DNA from 2 places in the Planktothrix mougeotii LEGE 06226 genome. Region 1 is predicted to be linked to the other one. Evidence: riboswitches for the same ligand, from Rfam matches in the RefSeq annotation. Region 1 holds a riboswitch; the other holds the start of a gene.
The links. A riboswitch is a leader RNA that binds a small molecule or an ion and turns the genes downstream of it on or off. The one in region 1 is predicted to bind cobalamin.
Positions count from the first base shown of each region.

Region 2: linked by a shared signal. The riboswitch ahead of IQ236_RS26060 (sirohydrochlorin chelatase) and the one ahead of cobG (precorrin-3B synthase) in region 1 are both predicted to bind cobalamin.

Region 1 is NZ_JADEWU010000011.1:42,569-50,439, forward strand. It holds gene cbiD (cobalt-precorrin-5B (C(1))-methyltransferase CbiD) at 1-165, shown strand, start outside; gene IQ236_RS07355 (Rpn family recombination-promoting nuclease/putative transposase) at 215-1,003, shown strand; gene cobJ (precorrin-3B C(17)-methyltransferase) at 1,132-2,577, opposite strand; gene IQ236_RS07365 (Uma2 family endonuclease) at 2,574-3,302, opposite strand; gene cobI (precorrin-2 C(20)-methyltransferase) at 3,359-4,063, opposite strand; gene IQ236_RS07375 (precorrin-8X methylmutase) at 4,060-4,695, opposite strand; gene cobG (precorrin-3B synthase) at 4,692-6,092, opposite strand; cobalamin riboswitch at 6,149-6,321, opposite strand; gene cbiE (precorrin-6y C5,15-methyltransferase (decarboxylating) subunit CbiE) at 6,323-7,546, shown strand; gene IQ236_RS07390 (hypothetical protein) at 7,786-7,871, opposite strand, start outside.
Region 2 is NZ_JADEWU010000115.1:1,526-13,313, reverse strand. It holds gene rpe (ribulose-phosphate 3-epimerase) at 1-371, opposite strand, end outside; gene IQ236_RS26100 (hypothetical protein) at 524-898, shown strand; gene IQ236_RS26095 (LCP family protein) at 1,017-2,429, shown strand; gene IQ236_RS26090 (gas vesicle protein K) at 2,587-3,048, shown strand; gene gvpF (gas vesicle protein GvpF) at 3,375-4,112, shown strand; gene IQ236_RS26080 (gas vesicle protein GvpG) at 4,124-4,372, shown strand; gene chlG (chlorophyll synthase ChlG) at 4,751-5,773, shown strand; gene IQ236_RS26070 (transglycosylase domain-containing protein) at 5,928-8,363, shown strand; gene IQ236_RS26065 (hypothetical protein) at 8,442-8,654, shown strand; adenosylcobalamin-variant (AdoCbl-variant) riboswitch at 8,872-8,962, shown strand; gene IQ236_RS26060 (sirohydrochlorin chelatase) at 9,010-10,014, shown strand; gene IQ236_RS26055 (energy-coupling factor transporter transmembrane component T family protein) at 10,194-11,138, shown strand; gene pipX (transcriptional coactivator PipX) at 11,524-11,788, shown strand, end outside.

The DNA.
Region 1 (7,871 bases):
GCAGCGCCAGTTTTTGAAATTTTAGCAGAAACTATTAGTGAAAAGGCACAAAAGTATGTGCAGAAATATGGCAATGTTTCTCTAAAAATCGGTGTGATTTTGTTCGATCGCCAAGGGAAAATTATTGCCCAAACTGCGATCGCGCAATTAAAATTGGCAAAATAAATTTCCCTTTGACTAGAGTTAGAAACCCGGTTTAAAAGGAGGGTGGAATATGATGAAAACAGATCACATCTTTTATCGCATTTTCAAAGACTTACCCGAAACCTTTTTTGAGTTATGGGGAGAATCACCAGAACTGGTACAAGATTACCGTTTTGATTCAGTTGAATTGAAACAAACTGCTTTTAGAATTGATGGAGTATTTTTACCCGAAAATTCCGAAAATCCAATTTATTTCACCGAGGTACAATTTCAAAAAGACCCGAAAATTTATCTGCGTTTATTCTCCGAGATTTTTACCTATCTCAGAGATAATGAGCCGGATTTACGGTGGCGTGCTATGATTATTTTCAGGAGTCGTAGCATTGAACCGAAAGCTAGACAAAGAGAATCTGTACAACCGTTATTAGATTCTCCCCTAGTTAAGCGCATCTATTTGAATGAAATAGAAGTCAGTGAAACCACTCCTTTAGGCGTACAAATCATTCAATTAGTTGTCGCCAAAAAGAAAGAACTCTTAGAGAAAGTAACTCGGTTAATTGCACAAGTAAAACAACAATTTTCCGATGAACCTTATCGGTTACAACTGTTAAACTTGTTGGAAACGATTGTTTTAGCAAAGTTACCCCAAATGAGTCGTCAGGAGTTAGAAGCTATGTTTGGTGTTGATGATTTGAGAAAAACTCGGTTTGCTCAAGAATTAAAGCTGGAAGGAATTGTTGAAGGTAAATTGCAAACAATTCCTCGCTTATTAGGAAAAGGTTTTTCTGTTGAGGAAATTGCGGATATTTTACAACTCGATATCGAGCAAGTGCAACAAGCTATTGCTAATTTGAATTAATCTGTAGGGTGCGCCAGAGTTTTAAGGTAACGATTAAAGTCATAAATTTTTTGTCTGACGCCCCCTACTTCTCCTTGGTTTTCATGGACATAATATTAGTCGATCGCACATCTGAAAAAACCCAGTTTCTAATAGTGACGTGGAGTATAAACCCATTGCTTTGTTTTACCTTGTTGAATAATCCGAGTTTTACTCGATCCAATCAAAATTACGGTTCGCATATCCGCATCTTCAATTGTTAATTGTTCTAGCAATTTCACGGTAACAGTTTGCCCTTTTCGCCCTAAATTACGCGCTAATACAACAGGTGTTTGGGGCGATCGCCATTTTAACAAAATCTCTTTTGCTTTCTCCAATTGCCAAGTTCGCTCTTTAGAAACAGGATTATAAAATGCGATCGCTAAATCTGCTTGCGCCGCCAACTCAATGCGCCGAGAAATCACCTCCCAAGATTTCAGAATATCTGATAGGGAAATCGCACAAAAATCATGTCCTAAAGGTGCGCCAACACTCGCCGCCGCCGCTTGCATTGCCGAAATTCCCGGACATACCTGAATGGCGATCGCATCCCATTCTGATTTTACCTTTTTTTCTAATACCTCAAACACCGCCGATGCCATTGCATAAATTCCCGGATCGCCGGAAGAAACTAACACAACCGATCGCCCCTTAGCAGCTAAATCTAACGCCATTTCTGCGCGATCGAGTTCCACCCGATTATCAGATTCATGGCGAACAATCTCCGGTTTTCGTAGCGATTCTACCAAATCCAAATAAGTTTTATATCCCACCCAATCCGTTGCTTTTTCTAATACCTCTCTAACTTCTGGAGACATCCAATTAATAGCCCCTGGCCCCGTTCCCACTATCGCTAACTGACCTTGACTCTGAGATGCAAAAACCCTTTGAGAAAAACCCAATTTCTCCTCAGTTTTGTCTTTCTCCTCAACTCGATAAACTAAACAATCTGCGCTAGGTTTTGCCAATTCCAAGTTATTTTTGCCTCTAATCTCGATCGTCAGTTTTCCCTCTGATGAAATCGGTAAATTACTATTTTGTAACCAGTCTGCTTCCCCGATTAACTTTACCTTTTCACCCGCCAACAAATCGGAAAGAAACTTTTTCGCATCATCAGGATTAACTAACTGATAACCCAGTGGTGGCGATAATAAAGTTGTTTTAAATCTAATATCACCAGTCGTGGTAATTGCGGGGGAAATTTGCAAAACCGAGGCAATTTGACGAGCGAGATCGTTAACCCCTTGTAAACCCCCCAACAAAGGTACTACTGCACTTCCATCTTCTGCGATCGCTAATACAGGCGGTTCTTGCCACTTATTTGTTAATAAAGGTGCTAAAGTGCGAATCAAAATACCCGCCGCACAAATCCCAATAATTGGCGTTCCAGTCTGGAAAAATTCTCGCACCGTTTCGCCAAAATTAGCATAACTAAAATCAGCCGAATGGGTGCGATCTATTAACCCATAAACCACCGCTTCTGGTAGAGCAATTTGCATTTTACGAGCAACGGGAATACTGGTTTCTCCTAAAATGATAATAGCCGGAGATTTCATTTTCCTTCTCCTGACTGTGGTGCGATTAACTTATCGACAAATTCTTGATGCTCCGCCGAATTAATACCAGCTTGTAAGGTACTTAACACTTGTGGCATATTTCCGTTTAGCATGAATTCAACATTTAACCACAAACCCGGAAACACCAGAGAGCAAATCACCCCTTCTGGGTTGGGTTGCAAAGAAATATAATCACCATCTTGCAAACTAAACCAATCAATTTTTTGGTCAAATATCTGCCAAACAAGATATTCTTGAATACCACTGCGCCGATAAGCACGTTTTTTATCGCCTAAATCTATGGCAGCACTACTAGCGGCAATTTCTATTACCAATTCCGGCGATCCTTCTAGGTATCCATCTGCACTCAGAGTTGATTTTCCGCCGCTTTCTTGGCTAATTAATAACACTCCATCCGGCTGCGGTTCGTTGTCGATATCCAAGCGAACTGTTGGCTCAATACCCATTTGCACTTGGGGTGTAGCAGCTTGATAAACTCCCAACCAAGTGATTAAACGTCCGTGGGGCTCGGCATGAAATTTAAACCGCAATGGGGATGCCATGTACACAACTCCTTCGATAAGTTCAGCTTTTTTTAATCCCGGCATAGCCTGATAACGGCGCTCGAATTCAGGGCGAATTAAGCGATCGCCATTTTCTAAAGGAGGCAAATGTTGCGCGAGTGCAGCTTGAGAATTCAAGGATTTAGCCAGTGAAGAAGTCATGTTAGCAGCCTCTATGAATGATCGCAAAATTCCATTAAATTCCATTATAGATTGCTTCATTTGGGTTTAGTTTTACTAGGAATTAGAATTAATGACCAGTAGGTAACAGCAATTGGATCGATTTCGGTAATCGGAATAATTTGCTGATTGGGTAAGGTTGCTCGTTCGATGTAGAGGGCGCGTTCTAATAATCCTAATTCATTAAGAATATCACGAACTTTAGCGAAATGTCTGCCTAATTTAATAATTGCTGCTGCATCGATAAATGATAGGCGATCGCGCAATATTTCCGCCTCCAAAGTAGCAGGCATGATGCTGAATACATCATTCCGATAAGTGATAGGTACGCCCAACATTGCCGCACTTGCCATCACTGAAGAAATTCCCGGTACGACTTCAATTGAAAACCGCTCAGATAAGCGATTAAAGATGTACATAAATGTGCCATACAACATCGGATCGCCTACACATAGCACCGCCACATCTCGACCTAAGTTTAAATGTTCGGCAATGTTTTCGGCAGCAATATCATAATGGGGTTGAGAACTTCGCTCGACACTAAACGGTAATGGCATCGGAATTTCTATCTGATCCCGACGGATAAAATCCTCCACAATTGAGCGTGCTAAAACTTTACCACTTTCTAAAGTAGGATAAGCAATGACCGGAACAGTTGTTAATATTCGGTGTGCTTTTAGCGTCAACAATTCGGGATCGCCAGGGCCAATTCCTAATCCATAAAGTTTCCCTAATTTAGTCATAATTCGTTCTCTTTTGCTAAGGCATTTACTGCTGCTGCCGCGATCGCACTTCCTCCCCTACGTCCGTGCAGGGTAATAAAAGGCACACCGCGACTATTTGCTGCTAATTCCATTTTCGATTCTGCCGCTCCCACAAATCCAACCGGAAAACCTAAAATTAAAGCAGGTTTTGCGACACTTTCATCCAGCAATTCTAGTAAGCGAAAAAGTGCAGTTGGTGCATTACCAATTGCTACCACCGATCCGGCTAAATTCGATCGCCAAAACTCTAAAGCGGCAGCCGATCGAGTATTATTAATTTGCCGTGCTAACTCGCTCACGTCTGGATGATTAAGCGTACAAATAATCTGATTATTTTGAGGTAAACGCGCTTTGGTAATTCCATTCGCTACCATTTGAGAATCACAGAGAATTGATGCACCTTGAGCAAGGGCATTTCGTCCGATTTTCACCGCATCCGATGACGCTTCTAAATCTTGTGTTATATCTGTCATCCCACAGGAATGAATTAGACGAACCGCAACATGAGCTAAATCATCAGGTAGATTTTCTAAGTTAGTTTCAGCGCGAATAATGGCAAAAGATTTTCGGTAAATTTCATCACCATTCCGAATGTATTCAATCTTATTCATTGTTGTGAACTCTGCGATTTTTGGGAGATTAAAAATTGTTCTATTTTTGGGAAAACACTAGCAACTTCTCCCTCAAATATGGGAATTTTTAACGATTTTTTATCATCGCCAATATAGACTTTATAGCCTTCTATTATTTCGCCATTTTGCTCAATTGTAGTTCCCAAAAGCGTAATTTCTGCTGGACTGGGTTGAGCGCAGGATTTAGCACAACCTGTCAAATGAATATTAACAGGAGAATTGCAGGTTAAGCGTTCGTTCAAATAATCTGCTAGCATGGTCGCATGAATTTGAGTTGCAGTTGCCGCCGCCGCACAACCTGGTTTTCCGCCACAAGCAACGATCGCAGCATCCCATCCCATAGAAGCAGATAATCCTAATGATGTCAGTTTTGGCAACAATTCTGACACTTTTTGATTCGGAATATCGGGTAATATAATAGTCTGCCAAGGAGTTAATCGTAACTGACTACTCCCAAAAGTTTCCGACAATTCTACTAATCCTATTAGTTGAGTAGCCGTCAATTGTCCTAATCTTAATGATAAGCCAATATAAGATAATCCGGCTTGCTTTTGATTGTGAATTCCTAAATGAAAAGTGGAACAGGCATCTTGCCTGTATATTATTCCAGTAACATTCCGCTCTAAAGGATGATTTAATTGACAGTTAACTTGTTCGAGATATTTTTCCACTCCCCAATCTTTTAGCAAGTGTTTCATCCGAGGTTTTTTCCCCTTTATGGATGGGGTTTGTTTAACATAATCGAGATAAACTGTTACTAATGCTGTCACCACAGATAGACAGTTTTCTGGTTCAATTAATATATCGGTATAACATAATTGTTTATCACCTCCCAGTGCTAATTGAAAAGCAACACCCCCATTATTAAGGGCAATTGCTGATAGCTGAATCTCGTTATATCGGTGTTCCCAGGCTAGAGTTGAACGAGTGCCAATTCCGACTGTACCACCGCCATCAATACCGATGCTAAATTTAGGACTCAGTTCGGCAATTGATGGATAATTTTGGATAAAACTATCTAATTTTTGGACGAATTGACGAGTATCAATTAATTCTTGGCAGTCAATTCCAGCAGTGGGACTGCACATAATGTTACGCAAGTGATCGATAGTGGGATTATGGGCAGCTAACCCTAATTTTTGTAAGGTTTGAAAGTCTTCTAAAGTGGGGGATTTTTGCACGCCGCGAATTTGCAGATTTGCCCGATTGGTAACTTGTATTGTACTCTGCCATTGTTCGAGCAAAGTAGCGATCGCCTTTCCCTGTTGAGAATTTAGCCATCCACCCGGAGTGCGGATGCGAATTAAAAACCCATCTTGGGCAGGAGTTCCATAAAACAAACCCGGACAAACATTTGCTTCAACTAACCAATTCACAGTTGTTTTTTCTCCATGCGACGCAGAGAAGTAGTTAGAAAATTAGGTTTCTATCTACTGTTAAAAAGCTTGTAATTGGTGTTCTGACTCGCAAGGAAAAAGGTAAAATATACTGTTGAGTATTCTCTTTTTACTTTTGACTTGATTACAGTTGCGGCACAGTACCGGAATCGCACCGGACTTTCCCAAAGACAAGCTCGAAGATTATACCACAGTTCATTTTTTTAGACATGGCGGATCGGAATTGCAAGGCGAAATGGTTATCGATCGTCGGAATTGGCGAAGATGGGTTAGAGGGGTTAAGTTCGGCGGGGCGAAGTCTCCTATCTCTGGCATCAGTTATTGTCGGCGGTGAACGTCATCTGGCGATGTTACCCCCAGAAGATCGACGGGAAAAACTTCTCTGGACTTCTCCCTTACAAGACTCCGTTAATGAGATTATCCGCCGTCGCGGTCAATCTGTCTGCATTTTGGCGAGTGGCGATCCGATGTGCTACGGAATTGGCGTTACCCTCACCCAACCCATTCCCGTTAGCGAAATCACGATTATTCCCTCTCCTTCTACCTTCAGTCTCGCCTGTAGTCGTTTGGGTTGGTCGCTAAGTGAGGTAGAAACTTTGAGTTTGTGCGGTCGCCCTCCGGCTTTGTTGAATGCGGTGCTTTATCCGGGTGCTAAACTGTTAGTGCTGAGTGCCGATGCCCAGACTCCGGCGATCGCATCCCAAATTCTCACCGAGAAAGGTTTTGGCGAAAGTCCCATCATCGTTTTAGAACATCTAGGGGGAACGCGAGAACGCCAAATTGAAGGCATCGCCAACCGTTGGGAATTTACAGATATCGCCGATTTGAACGTCATCGCCATTACCTGCATCTCCTCCAAACCTCTCACCCTCGCGCCTCGCCTCCCCGGACTTCCCGATATTGCCTACCATCACGACGGACAGTTGACAAAAAGAGAAGTTCGTGCTATAACTCTAACTGCATTGGTTCCCTTACCCGGACAATTGCTGTGGGATGTAGGGGCGGGTTGTGGTTCAATTGGGATTGAGTGGATGCGGAGCGATCGCCGTTGTCAGAGTATTGCGATCGAACATCATCCCACCAGATTACAATATATTGCCGATAATGCGATCGCCTTGGGAACTCCCCATCTGAAAATTGTAGCCGGAACAGCCCCGATCGCCCTCCAAGATTTACCTCAACCCGACGCTATTTTTATCGGTGGTGGAATTACAGAACCAGAATTATTTGAAACCTGTTGGTCAGCACTGCGCCCAGGCGGTCGTCTTGTTAGCAATACTGTGACAATCGAAAGCGAATTAATCCTACTTCAATGGCATAGTAAACTAGGGGGAGAACTAACTCGGATTGGCATTCAAAAAGCCGAACCGATCGGCAAATTTTTAGGTTGGAAAGCAATGGCACCTGTAACGCAGTGGGTTGTAGTGAAATAGTCAGATTATCAAATTATTGATTGGATAATTACCTTAAAAATCTGACAATTACATCTTGTATGAAAGTTTAAGCAAAGCTTCATTAATAATAGTTAGACTGAAAGTCAAGACTTGCTCCTTACTTTCTTATTCTGATGCGCTGAATGATGCGATCGCCCTCCAAGATTTACCTATACAAATGTATGAGTTAGGGCATTAATTTTCAGTATTGGTTAATTTCTGGCAGAGCTTTTTGATAATTATGAGCTTTTCGATCCAGTTAAAGATTGCTCACTTGGCTGAGAAGGGGCTTGTTTAATCAGTCTTATCAATAAACGTAGTGCTT
Region 2 (11,788 bases), on a different contig from region 1:
GGATTCAAAACCACACCCGCTTGTTTACCCAATTCCCGAATTTGGCCAAGAGTTCGATGTAAGTGGGGAGAAGCGTTGTGTTCAGCATGAACCGAAATAATATCAGCACCCGCCTTGGCAAACCCTTCAACATATTTTTCCGGTTCCACAATCATTAAGTGAACATCCAGAGGTTTTTGGGTCACGGGACGAATGGCTTCCACAATTAATGGCCCAATAGTAATATTAGGAACGAAACGGCCATCCATCACATCAACATGAATCCAATCTGCACCCGCTTCATCCACGGCTCGAATTTCTTCACCTAGACGACTAAAATCGGCTGATAATATAGAAGGAGCAATAACAATCGGTTTTTGGGTTGTGGTCATGGGGGAATCTGTTCTCCTGCATCTCAAGTTGTAACCAGTGTATCAGAATCGGGGTATGTGGAACAGGCATCTTGCCTGTTAAGCGGGTTTTAGGGTATTGAGTCTCTCAGAAATATTTTATTTTTTTCTACTTACTTACTTTTTTTTCCACTATGAAAACGCATGACCTCTATGAGAATCCTGAGCAAGAACGTTTACAGTTGTTTGTGTATTTAATTCCCATTTTGGGTTTTTTCCCCGCATTATGGACATTGTATCGACAGGAAGGAACACGACAACAACAAGCGGTGAGTCGATTAGTAATTGTATTAGCGTTCAGTTGGTTAGCAGGACTGCTATTGTTAGAAGTTGGCTATCAAAGTACGGAATCCTTAACCTTGCCGATGTTATTAACCAGTAGCCTCTTGACAACGAGTTATTTTATCGTCAGTTTAGGGTTAATGATTCGAGTGTGGAAACGTCAACCGATTTGGCTACCTGGACTGAGCCGAATTGCTGAACAAGGATTAGGCAAACATCTGCCATAATAGGTTGGTTCTAAAATCATTTTCTCTATTGCTAGAAGTCTGTTATTCCTAATTTAGATCATTTATTGAGTGTGTGAGGAAGTCCGTGTCAGCACCAAGATATCAGAGTCAAAAACCATTGCCCAAACTGTCAAAACCCAGTCTGAGAAAATTAGCTCAATCTAGTCCCGGTCGTTGGTTAGGACTAGGTTTAGGTTTAGCTGGAGTCGCGATGATTTCAGCCACTGCTGGAGCCTTATTAGCGGTGTCTTTATCGACTACTCCCCTATTACAGCAAAAGCTAACGCCTGAAGAAGCGGCGGTTTTTTCTAAAAGTCAAATGGCAACCACCAACATGAAGTTGCCTGAACTCACCCGTCCGGTGAATATTTTAGTCATGGGGGTCAAGGTTTTAACCTCCGATTTAGAAGATGATTCCCATCCCGATGTCGGATATCATGCTTTAGTTGATTCCTTTAAAGGGTTATCGGATACAATGCTATTAATTCGCTTTGATCCGGCTAACAAAAAGTTAAAAGTCTTATCGATTCCCCGTGATACTCGTACCTATGTAGAAGGTCGGGGAATGACTAAAATTAATGATGCTAATTATTATGGGGGCCCCGCTTTAAGTGCAAAAGCTACCAGTGAATTATTAGGGGGTGTGGGAATTGACCGTTATGTCCGAGTTAATGTTCAAGGTGTGGAAAAACTGATTGATGCGATGGGAGGCGTCAGCATTTACGTTCCCAAAGATATGAAATATCAAGATGATAGTCAGCATCTCTATATTAATTTAAAACAAGGGGAACAACACCTGAATGGAGCGCAAGCTTTACAGTTTTTACGATTTCGTTATGATGCGTTAGGAGATATTGGTCGGGTACAACGTCAACAAATGTTAATTCGGGCATTCATGGAACAGGCGTTAGATGTGAGTACCATTTCTAAATTGCCTCAAGTTGTATCTATTATTCAATCTCATATTGATACAAATTTAAGCTTGGAAGAATTAGTCGCTTTAGTAAATTTTGCATCGGGAATTCAGCGAGAAAATGTTGAAATGCTGATGGTTCCCGGTGAATTTAGTGACCCGAAAGAATATCGAGCCAGTTATTGGTTACCGGATGCAAATCGCCTAGAAAATTTAGTCGCACAACATTTCGATTTTGGTCAAGATGTTTGGCAATTTGATAATATTGACCCGAAAGATTTAAGGATTGCCATTCAAGATAGTAATGATAATTCTGATGCCCTTGATCGATTAGTGGGAAATTTGAATGATGGCGGATTCTGGAATGTTAAAATTTCTAAACCTTGGACAGAACCTTTAGCAGAAACTAAAATTGTAGCTCAGGATGGCGATATTAAGAGTGCTGAAGCGTTACAAAAATCTTTAGGGTTTGGTAAAGTTGTGGTTGAAAGTACGGGCTATTTAGAATCGGATATTACCATTCAAGTCGGAAAAGATTGGCTAGAGAAATACAATCAACCCACTCCTTCTAATGTTCCTAATTGGGAATCTATTTCTCCTTCCAAAAAACAATTATAGCCAGTCTAAATGGTTTCTGATCAAATCCTGTAGGGGGGTATCCCTTCCAACCCAGGGGCAAAGAGGGTGAGGAAGGATGCCACACCTACCTTAAAATAATATTACAATCGATTAAAAGGAAAATTAAAAGTCCCTCGTCCAGTTCATATAAATCCAAATGTCATCTTCTGAACCTTCGATAGAAACAAGTATTACCCCCACATCCTCTCGAAAAGATGCGGGTTTAGCACCCTTAGTGCTGACTTTGGTAGAATTAATTCGGCAATTAATGGAAGCACAAATCATCCGACGGATGGAAGGTAATACCCTGAGTGAGGAAGAATTAGATCGGGCTGCGGAAAGTTTGCGACAATTAGAAATTCAGGTGTTACAATTGTGTGAAATCTTTGAAATTGATCCGGCTGATTTGAATATTGAATTATCAGAATTTGGGACATTATTACCGAAATCAGGAACTTATTATCCGGGGGAAAGTTCACAAAACCCTTCAGTTTTAGAATTATTAGATCGGTTAATGAATACGGGAATTGTTGTTGAGGGAAGCGTAGATTTAGGGTTAGCCCAACTCAATTTGATTCATGCCAAATTAAGGTTAGTTTTAACTTCTAAACCTTTGTAGAAATCTTTTGGGGTTTAAACCTTATTGACTTAAAATAGAAAATAGGGAAAATATTTGCAGTGTTTCCTATAGGTTTTATGAGCATTAACGTTTATAATGGATAACAGATAGTGTGTTTACAGGGTTGTCAACAATCGCGCTCAAAGTAGGCACTCAAAACCGAATTCCTTGGATCTGATCTCAAGTCCATGATCCCCCTTATCAAGGGGGATCATGGGGGATCTGATCTTAGCTGTAATCAGGGGTCTTCGGCGGTCGTTGACAAACTTTGGTGCGTGCGTTGCGCTTACCCACGCTACAAGTTAAATTAATAAGGGTTTTTAATTATGGAAAATGGTTTCTATTTATATGGAATTTTACCGACAAACCAAGTACGACCTTTAGGGTTATCGGGATTAGATCAACAACCGATTCAAACCCATCCGGTGAATGAGTTTAGCTTTTTATATTCCGCAGCCCAGCAAGATCGGTATTTAGCCAGTCGCCGGAATTTATTAGGCCATGAACAAGTCTTAGAACTGGTGATGCAACAGGGTTATAGAAGCATTTTACCTTTGCAATTTGGATTAGTGATTCAAGATTGGGAAACTGTAGAAACGCAGTTAATTCTTCCCTATCAAGAACGGTTAAAACAATTGTTTCATAAATTAGAGGGAAAACGGGAAGTCGGAGTTAAAATTTTTTGGGAAGAACCAGAAGAATTAAATCGTTTAATGATAGAAAACCAAGGATTAAGAGAAAAGCGCGATCGCTTAGAAGGTAAACCGCTTAGTATGGATGAAGTCATTCAGATTGGTCAAGAAATTGAACAGGCGATGCAAGATCGCCAACAGGGAATTATTGAGAAATTTCAACACACCTTAAACCCCTTAGCAGAAGAAATTGTTGAGAATGAAACCTTAACTAATACGATGATCTATAATGCCGCTTATTTAATTCCTTGGGATACGGAACCTAAATTTAGTGATAAAATTGAAGAACTTGATCACTATTTTAAGAACCGCTTACGAATTCGCTATAATAATTTTACAGCCCCCTTTAATTTTGCCCAACTCAATCCTTAATCGGAGGTGTTATGGTCTTACGATTATTATTATCTCCAATAACAGCACCCTTTGGGGGGGTAATCTGGATCGGCGAACAACTCCTAGAACGGGCTGAAGCCGAACTAGACGATAAAGAAAACTTAAGTAAACGATTATTAGCCCTTCAGTTAGCTTTTGATATGGGAGATATTTCTGAGGAAGAGTTTGAAGTCCAAGAAGAAGAATTATTATTGCAAATTCAAGCCTTAGAAGATGAAAACACAGTTTCAAAAGATTAAACCCCTTCCCGAAACGGTTTAATTCTGTTTTCTGTGTGTTTCGCTGTACCCAAAACTCTATAGTAATCCGTGTAGGATTTGTCAACGATGTAGGGGTAGTGTCCCCATGCCTACCCCAATCTACGGGCAACTACTGAGGGTTGCCCCTACAAAGATATCGGGTAGGTTGTAATCATTTACAACGGACATAAAACAGCCAAAAGTATTATTCATGTTCCCTAATCCCTATTCGTAATTCGTAATTCGTAATTCGTAATTCGTAATTCGTAATTCGTAATTCCCTATTGACAACGCTTGCTTGTACGAGTCAACGGCCAACTCCATGTTAATCTTAGTTTTTGTATTGCAGACACTCAACACACAAGCGCACAAACGATCATGTCGGACACTCCATCGTCTCAACTTTCAGAACAACCAACCCCAGAAGCCAACGCCAATGAAATAGCGACTTCTGATCGCAGTGCTAAAACCCGCCAACTCTTAGGAATGAAAGGGGCAGCACCGGGAGAAACCTCCATTTGGAAAATTCGCCTACAGTTGATGAAACCGATCACCTGGATTCCCTTAATCTGGGGGGTGGTCTGTGGTGCTGCTTCATCAGGACATTTTTCTTGGTCACTGGAAGATGTGTTAAAAGTGGCGACTTGTATGTTAATGTCCGGGCCATTAATGACCGGGTATACCCAGACTCTCAATGATTTTTATGATCGCGAACTCGATGCCATTAATGAACCTTATCGTCCCATCCCTTCTGGGGCGATTTCCATTCCCCAAGTTGTCACCCAAATTTTACTGCTATTAGGGTTAGGAATAGGCATTTCCTACCTGTTAGATACTTGGGCGGGACATGAATTCCCCATCGTTACTGTTTTATGTCTTGGGGGAGCCTTTGTGTCCTATATTTACTCCGCACCCCCTCTGAAGCTGAAAAAAAATGGCTGGTTAGGAAATTATGCCCTAGGAGCGAGTTATATTGCCTTACCTTGGTGGGCGGGTCATGCCTTATTTGGAGAACTGACCCCAACGATTATGATTTTAACTTTGTTTTATAGTTTAGCTGGGCTAGGAATTGCCATTGTTAATGACTTTAAGAGTGTCGAAGGCGATCGCCAATTGGGGTTACAATCCCTTCCAGTGATGTTTGGGATTACAACCGCCGCCTGGATTTGTGTTTTGATGATTGATATCTTCCAAGCGGGGATGGCCGTTTATTTGGTCAGTATCAAGCAAAATCTCTATGCTACCGTTCTCTTGCTGCTGGTCATTCCTCAAATTACCTTCCAAGATATGTATTTTCTACGCAATCCTGTAGAAAATGATGTTAAATATCAAGCAAGTGCCCAACCGTTCCTGGTATTAGGAATGTTAGTTGTGGGTTTAGCGCTGGGTCATGCGGTTTAGGGAGTTTCCCACTTCCAGCAAAACCGCAGTTTCCCAACCCTCCTGAAAACTGGGATCAAGAAAAAAACCTTGATTTTCAGTGAGATCAGGCTTCGACAGCCAACTGTAGAGGCAAGCAAAACTTGCCTTCTGCACTGTTAAAATTCACTGTCGAATGATTACCAAAACCACCGATTTGTCCGAACCAATGGAAGAATCTCAATTACCATCCCGACCTAAGACGGACTCAACTCCATCCGAAACCGAATGGGAGACTAACCCCAGTAACGTTTCAACCCAACCCGTTTTGATATCATCCCCGATGACAACAGAACCTGAAATTGATGAAACTACCCCTGAATCGGTTTCAGAGTCTAATTCCCCGGAGGTCGCTTGGCATCATCGCGCCTTGAAGCGGTTAAATTCAGAATGGGTGAAACTGCGTCACAAGCTAACATCCCCCAACGCTGAAGGGAAACTGTGGTATCGTCGTCCGAGTGTCTGGATTGGAGTGGGCGTCATTAGTGTTGGCGGTGGTGCGTTGGGTTATGGAGCTTGGCAATGGTATCAAATTGATCAAAGCTTACCCCCAGTTTCGGTAAATACAATGGCATCCTTTAGCCGGGATGGCACCATTACCATTAAAGCCGCCAATAGTGATATTTTAATGCAAACCGGGCCAGCAACACGGGAAAAACTGCGACTCAAACAAATTCCCGAAAAACTGGTACAAGCTTTTATTTCTACGGAAGATGTTCGTTTTTATGACCATGATGGGGTGGACTATCAAGGAATTGTTCGCGCCATTGGATCTAATGTCTTAGCGGGGGGAGTGGTTGAAGGCGGAAGTACCATCACCCAACAGTTAGCCAGAATTGTATATTTGAATCAAGAACATAGCCTCACCCGTAAACTGAAAGAGGCAATGGTGTCTTGGAAAATTGAAGATCAAATGAGTAAGGAAGATATCCTAGAACGCTATCTCAATTTAGTGTATTTGGGTTCAGGTGCTTATGGGGTGGCGGACGCGGCTTATGTTTATTTTAGTAAATCCGTGAATGAATTAACGTTGTCGGAAATGGCAATGTTAGCGGGTTTACCTCCCGCACCGAGTCAATATTCTCCCTTAGAAAATCCAGAGGCGGCGACGAAACGACGCAATATTGTTCTCCAACGAATGCAGGATGCTAAGGTGATCACGGCCACTGAAGCGCAAGCCGCGATGCAAGAAGCGCTGAATCTTAAACCTAGTCAACCTAAACGGTTATTAGTTAAAGCGCCTTATTTTTCGAGTTATGTTCTGAAAGAACTCCCCCAACATATATCAAAAGACGCGATGGCAGCAGGGGGATTAACGGTTGAAACCAGTTTAGATTTAAAATGGCAAGAAGCCGCAGAAAAAACCGTTAAAGATGCGGTAGAACTTGATGGTGCTGGAGCTAATTTTGGTCAAGCTGCGTTAGTTTCTATTGAACCCAAAACCGGAGAAGTTAAGGCAATGGTGGGGGGATATCAATATAAAGAAAGTGAATTTAATCGGGTTACTCAAGCGCAGCGACAACCGGGATCAACCTTTAAAGGATTAGTTTATGCCGCAGCAATTGGGGCGGGTTTTTCCCCTTATGATAGTTATTTGGATGAACCTTATAAAGTTGATGGTTATCGTCCTCGAAATTATGGCAATAAACATTATGGCTGGATGTCGATGTCTGATGCCTTAAGCCGTTCGATTAATGTAATTGCGGTTAAAGTATTAGTGGATGTGGGGTTTGAACCTGCCATAAAATTGGCAAAAGATATGGGCATTAAATCTCCTTTAAAACCGACTTATGCCATGGCTTTAGGTGCTTATGAAGTCAATTTATTAGAATTAACCAATGCTTATGGAACTTTAGCTGATGAAGGCAATTATATTCCGGCTCATGGGATTCGGCGAGTTTTAGATCAACAGGGAAATATCATTTATCAAGCTAAATTTAAACCTAAACAAGTTTTAGATAAAAATAGTGCTGCGATTACAACTTGGATGTTAGAAGGAGTTGTTAATGGGGGAACTGGAAGCGCGGCAGCCTTACCTAACCGAGATGTTGCAGGTAAAACGGGAACCTCTGAAGAAGCGAGAGATTTATGGTTTATTGGCTATATTCCTCAAGCTGTAACCGGAATTTGGTTAGGAAATGATAATAATGATCCAACCTGGGGTGCTAGTAGTAGCGCGGCTTATAGTTGGGGGGAATTTATGGGAAAAGTTGTTGAGGGAATGCCTGTTGAAAAGTTCCCAGAACTGCCTGAATTAGAAGGACGAAAAGGCAGTATTAAAGCGAAACCTCATGAACCCAATAGCATAGAAACGGGAACTAAAGTTGCTATTGAAGATGGTGATCCGGCTCAAGCTGGAAGTGGGGATGGGAGTTATGCTAGTAATTCAGAGAATTACGATAGTGGTTATTCAGAAAGTGGTTCCTATAGTGATAGCAACGGCTATTCCTCTGATGGATATTATGATAACTCCTCTTCTGGGGGCTATTCTTCTGAGGGTTATTCTTCCGATGGTTATTCTTCCGATGGTTATTATGATGGAGGATATTCGGAAGGTTCCAACAATTACTAAACAGCTAAATTTGATTAAACGCGCTAAAATTCAGTTATGTTTGATTGCGATCGCCGGGTTTAAGGAGACTGTTCGATTATGGATGAACTCAAACCAATTTTACAAGAATTAACTCATGAACCCATTGCATTTTTAGGGGGGTTTTTCTCAGGTTTATTAAAATTAAACCTGAATGATGATCCCGTTAAAACTTGGCTAGAGAAACAAGGAGGAACTTCTGTATCTAGCCCCTCTGATTCTAAAAATAATAACGGAAATTCTGGCGGCCCTCAATCGATCACGATTGATTAATCAGTTATCAGTTATCAGTGTAGAGACGCGCCATGGCGCGTCTCTACCAGTTATCAGTTATCAGTTATCAAGATGCAATGAGTTTTCTGGCAAGGGTTAATAGCCAGGAATATTAGCGTGCGAAGCGCATTTTTCGCCTGCACAAAAAAACCATCAACCTTTATCGCATCTTTTTGCTTTTTGGGGTAAAATAGAATAAATACTTAATCATTCACGGTAATCGGGTAGGGAAACTTCGGTGAAAGTCCGAGGCTGTGCGGCAACTGTGAGTTAGGTTATTTCTAACAAGCCAGAATGCCTACCGATCACTTGGCTCTATACCTGCCTCACACGGGGAAGGAGATTTAAACTTAACATGACTTATAACACAGAACTTTCCATTAAACCCTCAAACTCGACATTTCCAGCCTTACCTCTACAGCGTCCGTTATTACTCATTGGTCATGGAACCCGTGATACAGATGGACGGGAAACCTTTTTAGAATTTGCTCAAGCCTATCAACAATTAGATCACTCTCGCCCGGTGGTTCCTTGTTTTTTAGAATTAACAGGGCCTACCATTCAAGAAGGAATTGATCGCTGTATTGAACAAGGTTATACGGAATTATCCGCCTTACCTTTATTATTATTTGCAGCGCGACACAATAAATTTGATATTACCAATGAGTTAGATCGAGCCAAACAACGACATCCGCAATTAACCTTTCATTATGGCCGACATTTTGGCATTAGTCCCAATATTTTAGAATTATTGCGATCGCGTTTACATCAATTAGAACAGCCGGAATTAAACCCTTTAAACATTCCTAATTCCGAAACTGTATTATTATTTGTCGGACGAGGAGCAAGTGATCCTGATGCGAATGGAGATGTTTATAAACTGGCTCGAATTCTTTGGGAAGGAAGCGGATATTTAACCGTTGAAACCTGTTTTATTGGCATTACTCATCCCCGTTTAGAAGAAGGATTTCGTCGTGCTCGACTCTATCAACCCAAACGAATTATTGTCTTACCTTACTTCTTATTTACTGGGGTTTTAGTTAAAAAAATCTTTGATATAACAGCCCAACAACAGGAACAATATCCTGAAATTCAAATGACTTGTTTACCCGAAATGGGCATTCAACAGGAACTTTTACACCTCTTACGAGAACGGGAAATAGAAACCCAACTCGGAGAAGTTCAAATGAACTGTGAAATGTGCAAATTCCGGTTAGCTGCAATTTCAGGAAATCATCATCATCATGATCACAGTCATGATCATCATCACCACCATCATCATCATGATCATGACCATCCCCCAGTTGATCCCTATGCCAAATTAGAAGATTATCATCAACGTATTTGGAATACACCTTAATTGATTCTGTAGAAACCCAAACTTGGATTGAATTTGCTATCTTAGATGTAATTACATCAATACTGAAACAGATCAAGAACTTTATAGAAGTTATAATCAAGTCTTAGGGGGTGTTGTTAATAGGATTAACCGCCCCTCTTTTATCCCCGATCCCCCTACTTTCCCTGCCATCCTCTTCTATGGATTTACTGCGATCGCTTCCCATTGGACTATATTTAGAACAACCGATTACTTGGTTACATCGTTTAGATGCCAGGGTTAAGTTAGTGTGGTTGATGAGCTTTTTAGTCGCTCCGTTATTAGCTAACCCTTTATGGCGATTAGTATTAGTCGGGTTGTTAATTTTAATCACCTTATTGGCTCGAATTCCGTTACGAGTGTGGAAGCGACAAATGGGGTGGTTACTGATGTTTTGTGGGTTACTTTTTCTAGTCAGTTGTATTATGCCCGATGGTTTAGCCGTAGACCATCAACCTCGACTTCCTGAACAGGAATTAACCTTTGATTTATTGGCAAATAAACCAGAGCAACAACAAAAGAATCAAGCTTCTAACTCAAGCCTAACTTTACCTCAACCAACGTCCTATCGGTATGTGTTATTTGCTCAAGGGCCGTTTGAAATCACCCGTTATTCTGTAGACTTAGGAATCAGAACCAGTACCTTATTATTTACCCTTGTTTATAGTACAAATTTGTATTTGCTGACCACTGCTTCTGAAGAAATTGCAATGGCTTTAGAAAGTTTAATGGAGCCGTTACGAGGGTTAAAGTTACCCGTTACAGAAATTGCCTTAACCCTAACCCTATCATTACGATTTTTTCCGCTAGTTTTAGAAGAAATTCAAAATTTAATCCGTTCCGTGCGAACTCGTGCTATTAATTGGAAAAAACTAGGGCTAAAACGAACAATTCAGGTTTGGTTAACCATTGCCGAACGACTTCTACAAAACTTATTATTACGCGCCGAACAAATTTCCAGCGCCATGCAAGTCCGAGGGTTCACCAGTCCCAACCAGCATCGGGTGGAATGGCATCAACTGCGATTTAAATACCGGGATAGCATCGCCTTGTTCGGTTTAGCCTTATTCTGGGGTGTGCGTTTAATTTGGGGCGGAGAACTGTGAACTACCTACATTTCTCTACGAGTAAGTGTAGGCTTCCTATCCAAAGAATAGCTTTCTATCCCGAAGAACAGCGAGTCTTACATTCTGGCAATAGGCTACTCCCTCGTTCCGAAGGTAAAAGACAAGGCTGATCAAAAAAAATGTTTGAAGTTTAGCTTGGTTTTCGCTTGACTTGCCTTGTTTTATCTGTATGATAGCACAAGTTTTTTAACAATCCCAACAATGCCCACCGCAATTCATCCCACACTGCCCGAACGGGTCAGACGTGGGGCTTCTTGCGGAAGATACTAAATTAACCCTGAGCTTGTATAATTGATAGCTTGGATTATTCAAATTCCTGTTAAGCTGTTCCTCAATTAACTTTATTGGTTGTTTTTTAGATTTAATGACCACTGAAACTTACATGAACCATCCCAACTTCGGGTTATTGTTTAAAATATGCCCGGTTGAGGATCATCAAGAATTGTTCACAACCCTTTACGCCCAGCGCCTATTTTTCTTAGTAACGCAGGGGCCAACGGGATTAAAATTTGAACCCATTAGCCGTTCTGATGCGAAACTTCTCGTCGAAATTCGCTTAAGAATGCTGCGCCGAACTGGACAAGCCGAGGAATATAAAAAACTCCAAGATGTCCATCACAATACGTTTC